Regions from separate parts of the Mesorhizobium sp. P2_D5 genome, predicted to be linked through region 2. Evidence: predicted binding sites of a transcription regulator. Region 2 holds the regulator's gene; the other holds the start of a gene.
What was found. The regulator PhoB, encoded in region 2, activates phosphate uptake and scavenging genes when phosphate is short. The targets are predictions, from matches to a motif close to TGTCATNNANCTGTCAT.
Positions count from the first base shown of each region.

Region 1 (4,815 bases), on a different contig from region 2:
CGCCGAAAACCCGACCTTGACGATCGTGTCGCTGGCGATCCGCCAGGCCGATTACATCGCCGCGCAGATGTCGGCCAAGACGATCTGAGCCGGCAAGACATCGCCCCGTAACCGGGGCGGTGCCAATTTCAGTGTCCTCCCGGGCCGCAAGGCGGAACGCGCAACGCGCGTTCCGCCTTTTTGTGTGACCAGACTGATTAGGCGCCGACCGGCTGCCCGTCCTTGCGGCGGATGGCGACCACGGACGGGCGGGGCAACTGGCCGTCCTTGAAGTCGGGCCACAGTGTCTGCACTTTGTCGAGCGTCTCGGCGTCCTCGGCCGGGTGCTGGACCGACAGGAACAAGGTCGTGCCGTCGGGGGTAAAGCAAGGGCCGGTCGCTTCGGCGCCATGCGGGCAAGTGAACAGCAGCTTCGGCAGGCCACGCGCCGGGCCTTCGGTGTCGACGCCGTAGACGCCGTCCGGCAGGTCGAAATCATTGGCACCGTCGGTCGCCACCCAGAGCCGGCCGGCCGGATCGAAGGTGATGTTGTCGGGGCAGACGAACCAGCCATTGTCCGATGTTTCCGGATGGAAGGTGGCGCCGACCGCGGCGTCCTTCGGGTTGCCGCACAGCACGAACAGATCCCAGGCATATTTGTCGGCGGTATGGTCGGCGTCCACGCCGCGGCCGCCTGGCGGGATCAGTTCGACGATGTGGCCCCAGAGGTTTTCCGGACGCGTGTTGGCCGGATTGACCTTCGACTGGTCGCGCTTCTTGTTCTTGGTCATCACCGCATAGACGCGGCCGGTCACAGGACTGGTCTCAATGTCCTCGGGGCGGTCCATCGGCGTGGCACCCAGCGCGTCCGCCGCCAGCCGTGTTTTCAGCAGCACTTCGGCCTGATCGGCAAAGCCGTTTTCAGCCGTAAGCTTGCCTTGGCCGTGAACCAGCGGCAGCCAGGTCATGGAGCCGTCGGCGTCGTAGCGCGCGACCGAAAGCACGCCATCGTCCAGCAGGTCGTTGCCGGAGGCCGGTTTGGCCGGATCGTAAGCCTTGTTCGAGACGAAGCGGTACATGTATTCGAAATAATCGTCGTCGCCCATGTAGACGACGACGCGGCCGTCCTTGTTGAGGACGACGGTGGACGCCTCATGCGACATGCGGCCAAGTGCCGTGCGCTTCACCGGCTTGGACTGGGGATCATAGGGATCGATCTCGACCACCCAGTCGAAACGGTTGGCCTCGTTCGGTTCGTTGTCGAGATTGAAGCGGTCGTGGAAGCGGCCACGGCCATAGATGTCGGAACCGTCGAAGCCATAACGATCGAGGATTTCCGCGCTCGGCGCCTTCTTCGGATCGCCGCCGAACAGGTCGGAAACACCTTCCTCGCAGGTCAGCACGGTGCCCCACGGAGTGAAGCCGCCGCTGCAATTGTAACTGGTGCCGAGCACCTTCTTGCCGGTAGCATCGGCCGAGGTCTGCATCAAGGCATGGCCGGCAACCGGACCGGAAACGGTCATTTCGGTGTTGGCGGTGATGCGGCGGTTGAGCGGGCTGTCCTCGACCAACGACCACTTACCATCCTTCAACAGCACTTCGACGATCGAGTGCCCCATGGCGGCCATGCCGAGATCGACCTGTTCCTTGCTCATCGTCTTGCCGGCGTCATCCTCGGTCATGCCGGGAAACATGACATTGGGCGAGATGTATTCGTTGTTGACGCAGAGCAGGCCGTGGTCGGAATTGACCGTGCCTTTTGGCAGCGGCAGGAAGGCGATGTAGTCACAGTTGTAACCAAAGCGCTTCTCTTGCTCGTCGGCAGCGACCTTGTTGCCGTCGAAATCCGGCAGACCCGCGACGAGCGGGTCGCCCCAGCGTGCCACGATCGTGGTCTCATAGCCTTCGGCGGCGGCGTGGGTCTTGTCGTAGACGCGCTTCAACTCGGGAAAGCCAAGTGTGGAAAGCGCCGCGGCATGTGTTTCTCCGGCAAACAACGAACCGACGAAGCTGCCGCCGGCAATCAAAGCACCAGATGCGAGGCTGCCTTTCAGGAGAGTACGGCGCGAGACGCGCTCGGCTATGACGTCGCGAATGACAGGGGAGGATGAAGACGGTGAATTGGCCATTGTGTCTGCCTCTCAAGGTGGATGGTGACGGCGCACCGCTGCCTATCCAGTTTCGGCAACATCCAGATGACATGAGAGAGAGGCAGGCCCGCCGAGGCGGCGGCCATTGCCAGGGAATAACTTACTGGCCGCTTCCTTTGGTGCAGGTCGAGGCGGTGAAGGCGCCGTCGGGCTGTCTCATGATGATGTCGAAGGAGGGCGCACTTTGACCGTCGAGCGTGGCCTGGGTCAGCGACAGCGAGTTGCCGCCAGCCGTATATCCGCCGAGCGGTCCCAGCCAGGAGATCACACCGTTTGCATCCATCTGGTAATTGTAGCCCTGCTGGGCGGTCCCGAAGGTGACTGGGCCGCTGTAGACGTTGCCCTTGATGGTGATGTCACCGAGGTCGAGGAACATGCCAAGCAGGTACACTTCGCAGTGGTAGATGCCGTCGGGCATCTTACCGTCGCTGAAGTCGGCTCGGGCAGTGCCGGTCGCTGCCGCCAGAAGCAATATGCCGATAAAAATGCGTGAAATGCCGGATGCCATGACGTCGCTCGTTTGATGGGGCGAGCTTGCCCTATTTCTGCGCCGAGCCGCAACATCCGCCGGCGAAGGCCAAAAACTAGGCACATTGCCAATTTGGGCGAAAATTAGGCAGGCGCCTTGTGCGCTGCGCAAATTTCTCTCAATCAATTTTTAACCGGTCTTCTTTGTTTTCATAAAGCTAATATACCAAGCGCCTGATAATGTTTAACTATCACCCATTATTCGGCATCTCCTGAGCGATTGGCACGGGGGTTGCATTGCATTGTTGCGGTGCAATCAACCAGCTTGGGAGTGTTAGGCATGAGGGGTAATTTCTCGACAATAACAAAAATGTTTTCGGCGAGCGTCGTTGCCGCCGGCCTGTTGATGTCCGCGCCTGCCAGGGCGGCCGACGACACGATCAAGGTCGGCATTCTCCATTCACTGTCCGGGACCATGGCGATCTCTGAGACGACGCTCAAGGACGCCATGCTGATGCTCATCGATGAGCAGAACGCCAAAGGTGGCCTGCTTGGCAAGAAGCTCGAAGCTGTGGTCGTCGATCCGGCCTCCAACTGGCCGCTGTTCGCCGAAAAGGCGCGCGAGCTGATCTCCAAGGACAAGGTCGCCGCGGTGTTCGGCTGCTGGACCTCGGTGTCGCGCAAATCAGTGCTGCCGGTGTTCAGCGAGCTCGACAACATCCTGTTCTATCCCGTCCAGTATGAGGGCGAGGAAAGCGAGCGCAACGTGTTCTACACGGGTGCGGCGCCGAACCAGCAGGCCATTCCGGCCGTCGACTATTTGATGAGCGAGGATGGCGGTTCGGTGAAGCGCTGGGTGCTTGAAGGCACCGACTACGTTTATCCGCGCACAACCAACAAGATCCTCGAGGCCTATCTGAAGGCCAAGGGCGTCGCGGCGGAAGACATCATGGTCAACTACACGCCGTTCGGCTTCTCCGACTGGCAGACCGAAGTTTCAGCAATCAAGAAGTTTGGTTCGGCCGGCAAGAAGACCGCCGTCGTCTCGACCGTCAACGGCGACGCCAATGTGCCGTTCTACAAGGAACTCGGCAACCAAGGCATCAAGGCCGAGGATATTCCGGTCATGGCCTTCTCGGTCGGCGAAGAAGAGCTTGCCGGTCTCGACACGGCGCCGTTGGTTGGCCATCTCGCCGCTTGGAATTACTTTGAAAGCGTCGATACGCCTGAGAACAAGAAGTTCATCGCCGACTGGCACAAGTTCATCAAGAACGACAAGCGCACCACCAACGACCCGATGGAAGCCCACTATATCGGCTTCAACATGTGGGTGAAGGCGGTCGAGAAGGCCGGCACCACCGATCCGGACAAGGTCATCGACGCCATGATCGGCGTTTCCGTGCCCAACCTGACCGGCGGCTATTCGACCATGATGCCGAACCACCACATCACCAAGCCGGTGCTGATCGGTGAAATCCAGGCCGACGGCCAGTTCGAGACGGTTTCGCGTACGCCGGGCCTGGTGATGGGCGATGAATGGTCCGACTACCTGCCTGACTCCAAGGACCTAATCTCCGATTGGCGCGCGCCTCTGTCCTGCGGCAACTTCAATGTCGCCACCGGCAAGTGCGGCGGCAAGGGCACAAACTGATCCTCCCGGGCTGACCAGGTCAGGACCGCAGGTCCATGACCTCAGACCGCCAGCGTCCGGACGGTTTCCTCCGCCGTCCGGACGCCCAATTCAACATTCAAGGGTCGCCTGAAGCCGATGAACCTGTTGCGCGCGATTGGCCTGACGCTTTTGTTCCTGCTGGCGACGCTGTCGTCGTCGGGTGCTGGCGAAGCCGATCTGCGTGGAATCATCGCCAAATTCGCGACGGCCAAGGGCTTTTCCGAGACAGGCACCGTCGTCCACGACCTGGCGGCCACAGGTGATCCGGCTGTCGAACGACCGCTTGCGGCACTTGCCGACGGTAACCTCTATATCCGCAAGGCGGATTCGCTGGTCTTCGTCGGCAAGGAAGCCGGCGACAGCGTTGAGCTGTTCGATCCGCTGAGCGGCGAGAAGTCGGCGGATGCCGCCAAGGACGACATCACCAAGATCAAGGTCAACAACACACTGCGCCGCGTCATCCGCGATGCGCTGGGCACGCTGACGCTCGGCGCCAAGGATCCGGCCGTGCGCATCGCCGCTGCCGACACCATGTTCAAGACACCC
Region 1 covers NZ_JBFUEE010000004.1:353,125-357,939, reverse strand. The annotation lists gene AC1DYW_RS19465 (GMC family oxidoreductase) at 1-88, shown strand, start outside; gene AC1DYW_RS19460 (PhoX family protein) at 198-2,108, opposite strand; gene AC1DYW_RS19455 (hypothetical protein) at 2,230-2,637, opposite strand; gene urtA (urea ABC transporter substrate-binding protein) at 2,938-4,248, shown strand; gene urtB (urea ABC transporter permease subunit UrtB) at 4,366-4,815, shown strand, end outside.
Region 1: the regulator PhoB is predicted to act here: its motif matches at 2,164-2,180, upstream of AC1DYW_RS19460 (PhoX family protein).

Region 2 (7,994 bases):
TCGATCGCCCGTATCTCCGGCGAGACGGCGCCACTGCTCTTTACAGCGCTCAACAACCAGTTCTGGTCGAGCAATCTCAACGCGCCGATGGCCAGCCTGCCTGTGACCATCTTCCAGTTTGCTCTCAGCCCTTACGAGGAATGGCAGCAACTGGCCTGGACCGGTGCACTCATCATCACATTGACGGTTCTCGCGCTCAGCATCTTTGCTCGCAGCCTGACCGGACGCAGAGAGGACAAATGAGCCAGATGTTGTCTCCAGACATGACGATCGCCGCCGAGGCAATTGCCGGCAAGGCCAAGATCGAGGTCAAGAACCTCAACTTCTACTACGGCCAGAGCAAGGCGCTGAAGGACATCACGCTGTCGCTGCCCGAGCGCAGCGTCACCGCCTTCATCGGACCTTCGGGCTGCGGGAAGTCGACGCTGCTGCGCGTCTTCAACCGCATCTACGAGCTCTATCCCAAGCAGACCGCCGAGGGCCAGGTGCTGCTCGACGGCCAGAACGTTCTCGACCGCTCGCAGGACCTCAATCTGCTGCGGACCAAGATCGGCATGGTATTCCAGAAGCCGACGCCGTTCCCGATGTCGATCTATGAAAACATCGCCTTCGGCGTCAGGCTCTACGAGAAGATCAGCAAGTCCGAGATGGACGGCCGTGTCGAGCAGGCGCTGAAGCGCGCCGCACTGTGGACTGAGGTCAAGGACAAGCTCAACGCCAGCGGCCTCAGCCTCTCCGGCGGCCAGCAGCAGCGACTCTGCATCGCCCGCACCGTGGCGGTGAAGCCGGAAGTCATCCTGCTCGACGAGCCGGCCTCGGCGCTTGACCCGCTGTCGACCGCCAAGATCGAAGAGCTGATCGACGAGTTGCAAGCCGACTACACGATCGTCATCGTCACCCACAACATGCAGCAGGCGGCGCGCGTGTCGAAGCAGACCGCCTTCATGTATCTGGGCGAACTGGTCGAGTTCGACCGCACCGAGAAGATCTTCACGTCGCCCCGCGAGAAGCGCACGCAGGACTACATCACCGGCCGCTTCGGCTGAGCTCAGGCATACGAGGACTAAGATCATGGGCGAACACACAGTCGCTTCTTTCGACGAGGATCTCGGACAGATCAGCAGGCTGATCCGCGACATGGGCGACCTCGCCGGCTCGATGGTCGGCGGCGCCACCAAGGCGCTGTTGAATTCCGACAACGCCCTGGCGCAGCGTGTCGTCTCCGACGATGCGATCATGGACGCGCGCCAGCGCGAGCTCGACGACCGCGCCATCACACTGATCGCCAAGCGTCAGCCGATGGCCGACGATCTGCGTCATGTCGTCGGTTCGATCCGCATGGCCGGCGACCTCGAGCGCATTGGCGACCTTGCCAAGAACATCGCCAAGCGCGTCGGCACCGTCGGCCTCAGCGTCACCCCGCGCGACCTGTCGCACTCCATCGACGCAATGGCGCAGCTGGTGCTGATCCAGGTGCAGGGCGTCATCGAGGAATATACGGCGCGCGACGCCGCGGCGCTGGCGAAGCTGCGCGCCGACGACGAGCGCATCGACGTCAAGTACACCTCGGTGTTCCGCGAACTCCTGACCTATATGATGGAAGACCCGCGCAACATCACCGCCTGCACGCATCTTTTGTTCTGCGCCAAGAACCTCGAACGCATCGGCGATCACGTCACCAACATTGCGGAAAATGCGTATTATGTTTTGACCGGTACGCAGCTGCCCGCCAATCGTCCGAAGCAGGACGAGACGGCGATGTCCGCGCCGGCGGCATGACGGCAGGGGTGACCAGTCGATGATCGCGCCACGCATCATGGTGGTGGAGGACGAGGAGCCGCTTGGCGTGCTCCTGCGCTACAATCTCGAGTCCGAGGGATACCAGGTCGAGGTGGTGACGCGCGGCGACGAAGCCGAAATCCGCCTCCAGGAAAACGTGCCTGACCTGCTGGTGCTCGACTGGATGGTGCCAGCAGTGTCCGGCATCGAACTCTGTCGCCGGCTAAGAATGCGGCCCGAGACCGAGCGGCTGCCGATCATCATGCTGACCGCGCGTGGCGAGGAAAGCGATCGTGTGCGCGGCCTCTCGACCGGCGCCGACGATTATCTGGTCAAGCCGTTCTCGACGCCGGAGTTCATGGCCAGGGTCAAGGCGCTGCTGCGCCGCGCCAAGCCGGAAGTGCTGTCCAGCGTGCTCAAGGTCGGCGACATCGTGCTCGATCGTGAATCGCACAGGGTCTATCGCAAGAAGAGCGAGATTCGGCTCGGACCGACCGAATTCCGCCTGCTCGAATTCATGATGCGCCATCCCGGCCGTGTGTTCTCGCGCAGCCAACTGCTCGACAATGTCTGGGGCGAGACGATCTACATCGACGAACGCACGGTCGACGTGCATGTCGGCCGGCTGCGCAAGGCGGTCAACAATGGCCGCATGCCCGATGTCATCCGCACCATCCGCGGGGCGGGCTACGCAATCCGGGAAGATTAGGGATATGCTGATATTCAGGTGATGCCGGCCTGCGAACGGCAGTTTCCTGCGCTTCCGGTACTCACGGATCCAAATGTCCGCTCCGCTCCGGTTCTTGGAACCCGCCATTCTCGACTCGGCCTAACCTGAATCTCAAAACATCCAGGCGCGCCATTCACGCGACGTTCTTGCCGCCGAGGCCGGACCTCGCCTGCGTGCCGGGCGCGAAAATCTCCTGGTCGACAAAGGTCAATGCCCGCGTGGCGCAGCCTTCGCGGATCAGTGGAAGTTCGTTCGGTTCGGTGTCGAAAGAAATCGATTGCGAATGCTGCCCGCCGGCGGTCTGCGCAATCGCCTCGCGCAATGCCGGCTCGATCAGGTCAAAGGCGGCGGCGCTGACGCCGACCATGGCGACGGGCGCCGGGTCGATCAGCGCGAACAGGCTGCCGAGACCGTAGCCGAGTGCCTCGCCGGCTTTGCGATAGGCCTCGCGCTCGGGTCCATCCCTCTCGCGGGCCGCGGTCGCCAGCGCGCGCATGTCAGCGTCACTGACATCGGCGACCGGTTCCGCGTCCTCACTCATCTGCCTTGCGTTGCGCCAGATGGCGTAGTTGCCGGCATAGGCCTCGACGCAGCCGCGCCGCCCGCAGCGGCACAGCGCGCCGTGTGGCCGATGGATCATATGGCCGAACTCGCCGCCCGAGGAATGAGTGCCGGTGAACAGCTCGCCCTTCAGCACCAGACCCATGCCGATGCCGTGCGACAACAGGATGGCGATGAAGTCGTCGCGGTAGCGATCAGGGTCGCGCCAGCGCAACGCTATCGCCATCATATTGCAGTCGTTCTCCATGGTGGCAGGGATGCCGAACTCGTCCTCGAGTATGTCGGCGAAGGCGATATCGGTGTGCGGCGTGATCGGCGACCACAGCATGGCGCGGGCACGTGTGTCGGTGATGCCCTGGATCGCCAGCGCGATGCGGGCGACACTGCGGACGTCGAGGTCGGGGTCTTCGAGACGACGCCGTACGATGGCAACGCATTCACCGACCAGCGCGTCGCGCGACATGGTCAGCGTGTCCAGCCGGCGCTGTTCCTCGGCGATCACCTGGCCGGCATAGTCGATGACGGCGACCGAGAGGAAGTTCAGTGACAGCACCACGGTCATCACCGCCGCCGCTTCCGGATTGAGGCCGAGGCCGACCTGCGGCCGGCCGCGTTTGAGCGAGCCGGCCTCGCTCGGCTTGCTCTCAGTCAGGATGCCTTCGCCGATGAGGTCGGAGGAGATCGCCGATATGGTCGAATGGCTGAGGCCCGTGGTCGCGGCGATCTCGGTGCGGGACGGCTGTCCGGCGCGGCGCACGGCCGCAATCACCATCGCCCGGTTGCGGCGGCGCAGATCGTCGTGGCGGATTCCGACCGACATGCTTTTTCACATCCTCCCGGTCGCTGTAGCCTTTCGTGCCTCCCGAAGGCCATCAGCGAAGCCTGAAAGCGCGACGCGCTTCAGGCACTTGTTTCTGCGCGTGTCGTTGCCCCAAAACCGCTGCGCACTTTTGGGGCGACATGCGCCAAGCCAAATTCTGGCAGAACCCCACCATCATGTCATTATTTATTCCGGAGCTCGAAAAAAACTCGAAGAGACGTCAAAATCCATCAGAATCGATGTTGACAGCGTTCGGGCGTTGGATCACTATTTTTTCGAGGCTCGAAAAAATAGAGCCTCTGTGCCGGCCTACGGGTCAGTTTGGTCGCGCCATACGCGGCGCAGGGAGGATATTATGAAAAAATTCACAGCCGCCATCCTGGCGGGTGTCGCCATGTCGCTGACGCTGGTGTCGGTCGCGCAGGCGAAGGACAAGGTCATCGGCGTTTCGTGGTCCAACTTCCAGGAAGAGCGCTGGAAGACCGACGAAGCGGCGATGAAGAAGGCCATCGAGGCGGCTGGTGACAAATACATTTCCGCTGATGCGCAGTCCAATCCGGGCAAGCAGCTCACCGACGTCGAGAGCCTGATTTCGCAGGGCGCCAACGCGCTGATCATCCTGGCGCAGGATGCCTCGGCCATCGGCCCGGCGGTGCAGAAGGCATTGGACGAAGGCATTCCGGTCGTCGGCTATGACCGGCTGATCGAGAACAAGAACGTGTTCTACCTGACCTTCGACAACAAGGAAGTCGGCCGCATGCAGGCCCGCGAAGTATTCAAGGTCAAGCCGGAAGGCAACTACGTCTTCATCAAGGGCTCGGGCGCCGATCCGAATGCCGATTTCCTGTTCGCAGGCTCCATGGAAGTGCTCAAGGCAGCCATCGACAGCGGCAAGATCAAGAATGTCGGCGAAGCCTATACGGATGGCTGGCTGCCCGCCAATGCCCAGAAGAACATGGAACAGTTCCTCACCGCCAACGACAACAAGGTCGATGCCGTGGTGGCAGCCAATGATGGCACCGCCGGCGGCGTCGTCGCCGCACTGACGGCGCAAGGGCTGGCAGGATCGGTTCCGGTGTCCGGCCAGGACGGCGACCATGCCGCACTGAACCGCGTCGCACTCGGCACACAGACCGTGTCGGTGTGGAAGGACGCACGCGAACTCGGCAAGAACGCCGCCGAGATCGCCTCGCAGCTGGCCGCTGGCACTGCCCTGGACAGGATCCCGAACGCCGTGAAGTTCACCACGCCCGGCGGCAACGAGACCAACTCGCTGTTCCTGACCCCGATCGCGATCACCAAGGACAATCTCAACGTCGTCATCGACGCCGGCTGGATCAAGAAGGACGAAGTCTGTGCAGGCGTCGCCGCCGGCACCGTCGCGGCCTGCAACTAAAACCGAACGGGATCCCGGTTCGATCTCAGCGCCGCGGCCCCTGGGCCGCGGCGTTTCTCAAGGGGCATTCCGCTTCAAATGATCGCGGAAAGCAAATAGCATCGTGGTTCCGGCATCCGCGCCAGACGGCAAACCGGTGGGAGGACATCATGACCGACACGGCCTCTAACACGCCTGCCGCGAATACGCCCGCAGACCGGGCGCGTGCGTCCGAATTGAGCGCCGTCGGACGCTTCCTCAAGGCGACCGAACTCGATACGCGCATGCTTGGCATGGTCGGTGCGTTGCTGGTCATCTGGGTCGGCATTCATATCCTGTCGGGCGGACTTTTCCTGACGCCGCGCAATCTCTGGAACCTGTCGGTGCAGACTTCCTCGGTCGCGATCATGGCGACCGGCATGGTGCTGGTCATCGTCATGCGCAACATCGACCTTTCGGTTGGTTCCGTCGAAGGCGTGATCGGTATGATCATGGGTGTGGCGCAAGCCGAATTCCTCATTCGCGTCATCGGCTTCCAGCTTGGAAATCCATGGCTCTGGATCATCGCACTGGCGGTCGGCGTGGTGCTCGGTCTTGTGATCGGCGCCTTCCAGGGCTTCATCATCGCCTATCTCGAAGTTCCTGCCTTCATCGTGACGCTGGGCGGTCTGTTGGTCTGGCGCGGCATGGCATGGCTGATCACCAACGGGCGCACGGTCGCGCCACTCGACGCTACATTCCAGTTGATGGGCGGCGGACCGCGAGGCTCGGTCGGCGCCACCGCCAGCTGGATCATCGGCATCGTCGCTTGCGTGGCTGTGGCTTTCGCGTTGCTCAACGGCCGGTCGCAGCGCAAACGGTTCAACTTTCCACTGCGCCCCGTGTGGGCGGAAACCTTTCTCGGTGTGGTCAGTTGCGCTGCCATCCTTGGGGCCGTCTGGATCGCCAATTCCTATCCGTGGCCAATCGGCATCGTGCGCCAGTATGCACAGCAGAACGGCATCACCATTCCCGAAGGCGGGCTGTTCATCGCCCACGGCATCGCCATACCGGTGCTGATGGCTGTCGCGGTCGGTATCGTCATGACCTTCATCACCAAGCGCACCCGTTTCGGCCGCTATGTCTTTGCCATCGGCGGCAATCCAGAGGCCGCCAATCTCGCCGGCATCAACACCCGCTGGGTGACCATGAAGGTGTTCATGATCATGGGTGTACTGGCCGCGATCAGCGCGGCGATCTCGTCGGCCCGCCTCAACGCGTCGACCAATGCGCTGGGCACGTTGGACGAGCTGCTGGTGATCGCCGCCGCCGTCATCGGCGGCACCTCGCTTGCCGGCGGCTCGGGAACGGTGCTCGGCGCCATGCTCGGCGCGTTGCTGATGCAGTCGCTGCAGTCCGGCATGGTGCTGCTCGGCATCGACTCGCCGCTGCAGAGCATCGTCGTCGGCGCCGTGCTGGTCGTCGCGGTCTGGCTCGATACCGTCTATCGCAAGCGCGTCTAGGGGAGGACAAGGATCATGGCAGACAAGACCGCTCCTACCAGCACTGCGCTGATCGACATGCGCAACATCTCGATCGCCTTTGGCGGCATCCGCGCCGTCGACGACGCCTCGATCGACCTTTTCCCCGGTGAGGTCGTGGCGCTGCTGGGACACAACGGCGCCGGCAAGTCGACGCTGATCAAGATCCTGTCCGGCGCCTACAAGCGCGACGCGGGCCATATCTTCGTCAACGGCGAGGAGGCATCGATCTCCAACCCGCGCGACGCCAAGAAATACGGCATCGAGACGATCTACCAGACGCTGGCTTTGGCCGACAATGTCGATGCCGCCGCCAATTTGTTCCTCGGCCGGGAACTGATGACCGCCTGGGGCACACTCGACGACGTTGCCATGGAGGCCGAGGCGCGCAAGGTGATGGGCCGGCTCAATCCGCGCTTCCAGCGGTTCAAGGAGCCGGTGATCAAGCTGTCTGGCGGTCAGCGGCAGTCGGTGGCGATCGCGCGCGCGATCCTGTTCAATGCGCGCATCCTGATCATGGACGAGCCGACGGCGGCACTTGGTCCGCAGGAAACGGCGCAGGTCGGCGAACTGGTCAAGCAGCTCAAGTCCGACGGCATCGGCATCTTCCTGATCAGCCACGACATCCACGACGTGTTCGAGCTAGCCGATCGGGTCTGTGTCATGAAGAACGGCCAGGTCGTCGGCACCGCGCGCACCACCGATGTGACCCAGGACGAGGTGCTCGGCATGATCATTCTGGGCAAATGCCCGCCTGGCGCCATTCCCGGACCAGGCGCCCTGAAGATCGCCGCCTAGAACTCCAGCGGATCTTCCAAAAAAATCTTGCTACGTCTCGATCCGTTTCTGCCCGTCGGATCGTCCTTGGTGTGTCCAAACAGAAGGAGACATGCCATGTCCGACGAGTCCGTCATCTTGATCAATCTGCTTAAGGTCGAACCCGGGAAGCAGGATGCGCTGATCGCGCTCTTGAAGCAGAACACCGATACGGTGGTCCGCACGCTCCGCGGCTGGAAGACGACCCGGCTGATCGCGGCGCAAGACGGCGCCGGCGTCGTCATCTACTCCGAGTGGGAGACCCCCGCAGCCGTCGAGGCGATGCGCAGCGATCCGCGTATGAAAGCCTATTTCCCGAAGATATTGGAGCTGGCGAGCCTGGACTCGATCATGGGCTCGGCGGTGTTGAGCGAAACACACAAGTAAGAATGC
Region 2 covers NZ_JBFUEE010000005.1:403,856-411,849, forward strand. The annotation lists gene pstA (phosphate ABC transporter permease PstA) at 1-243, shown strand, start outside; gene pstB (phosphate ABC transporter ATP-binding protein PstB) at 240-1,046, shown strand; gene phoU (phosphate signaling complex protein PhoU) at 1,072-1,779, shown strand; gene phoB (phosphate regulon transcriptional regulator PhoB) at 1,799-2,488, shown strand; gene AC1DYW_RS23350 (ROK family protein) at 2,643-3,890, opposite strand; gene xylF (D-xylose ABC transporter substrate-binding protein) at 4,246-5,286, shown strand; gene AC1DYW_RS23360 (sugar ABC transporter permease) at 5,436-6,767, shown strand; gene AC1DYW_RS23365 (ATP-binding cassette domain-containing protein) at 6,783-7,583, shown strand; gene AC1DYW_RS23370 (putative quinol monooxygenase) at 7,680-7,988, shown strand.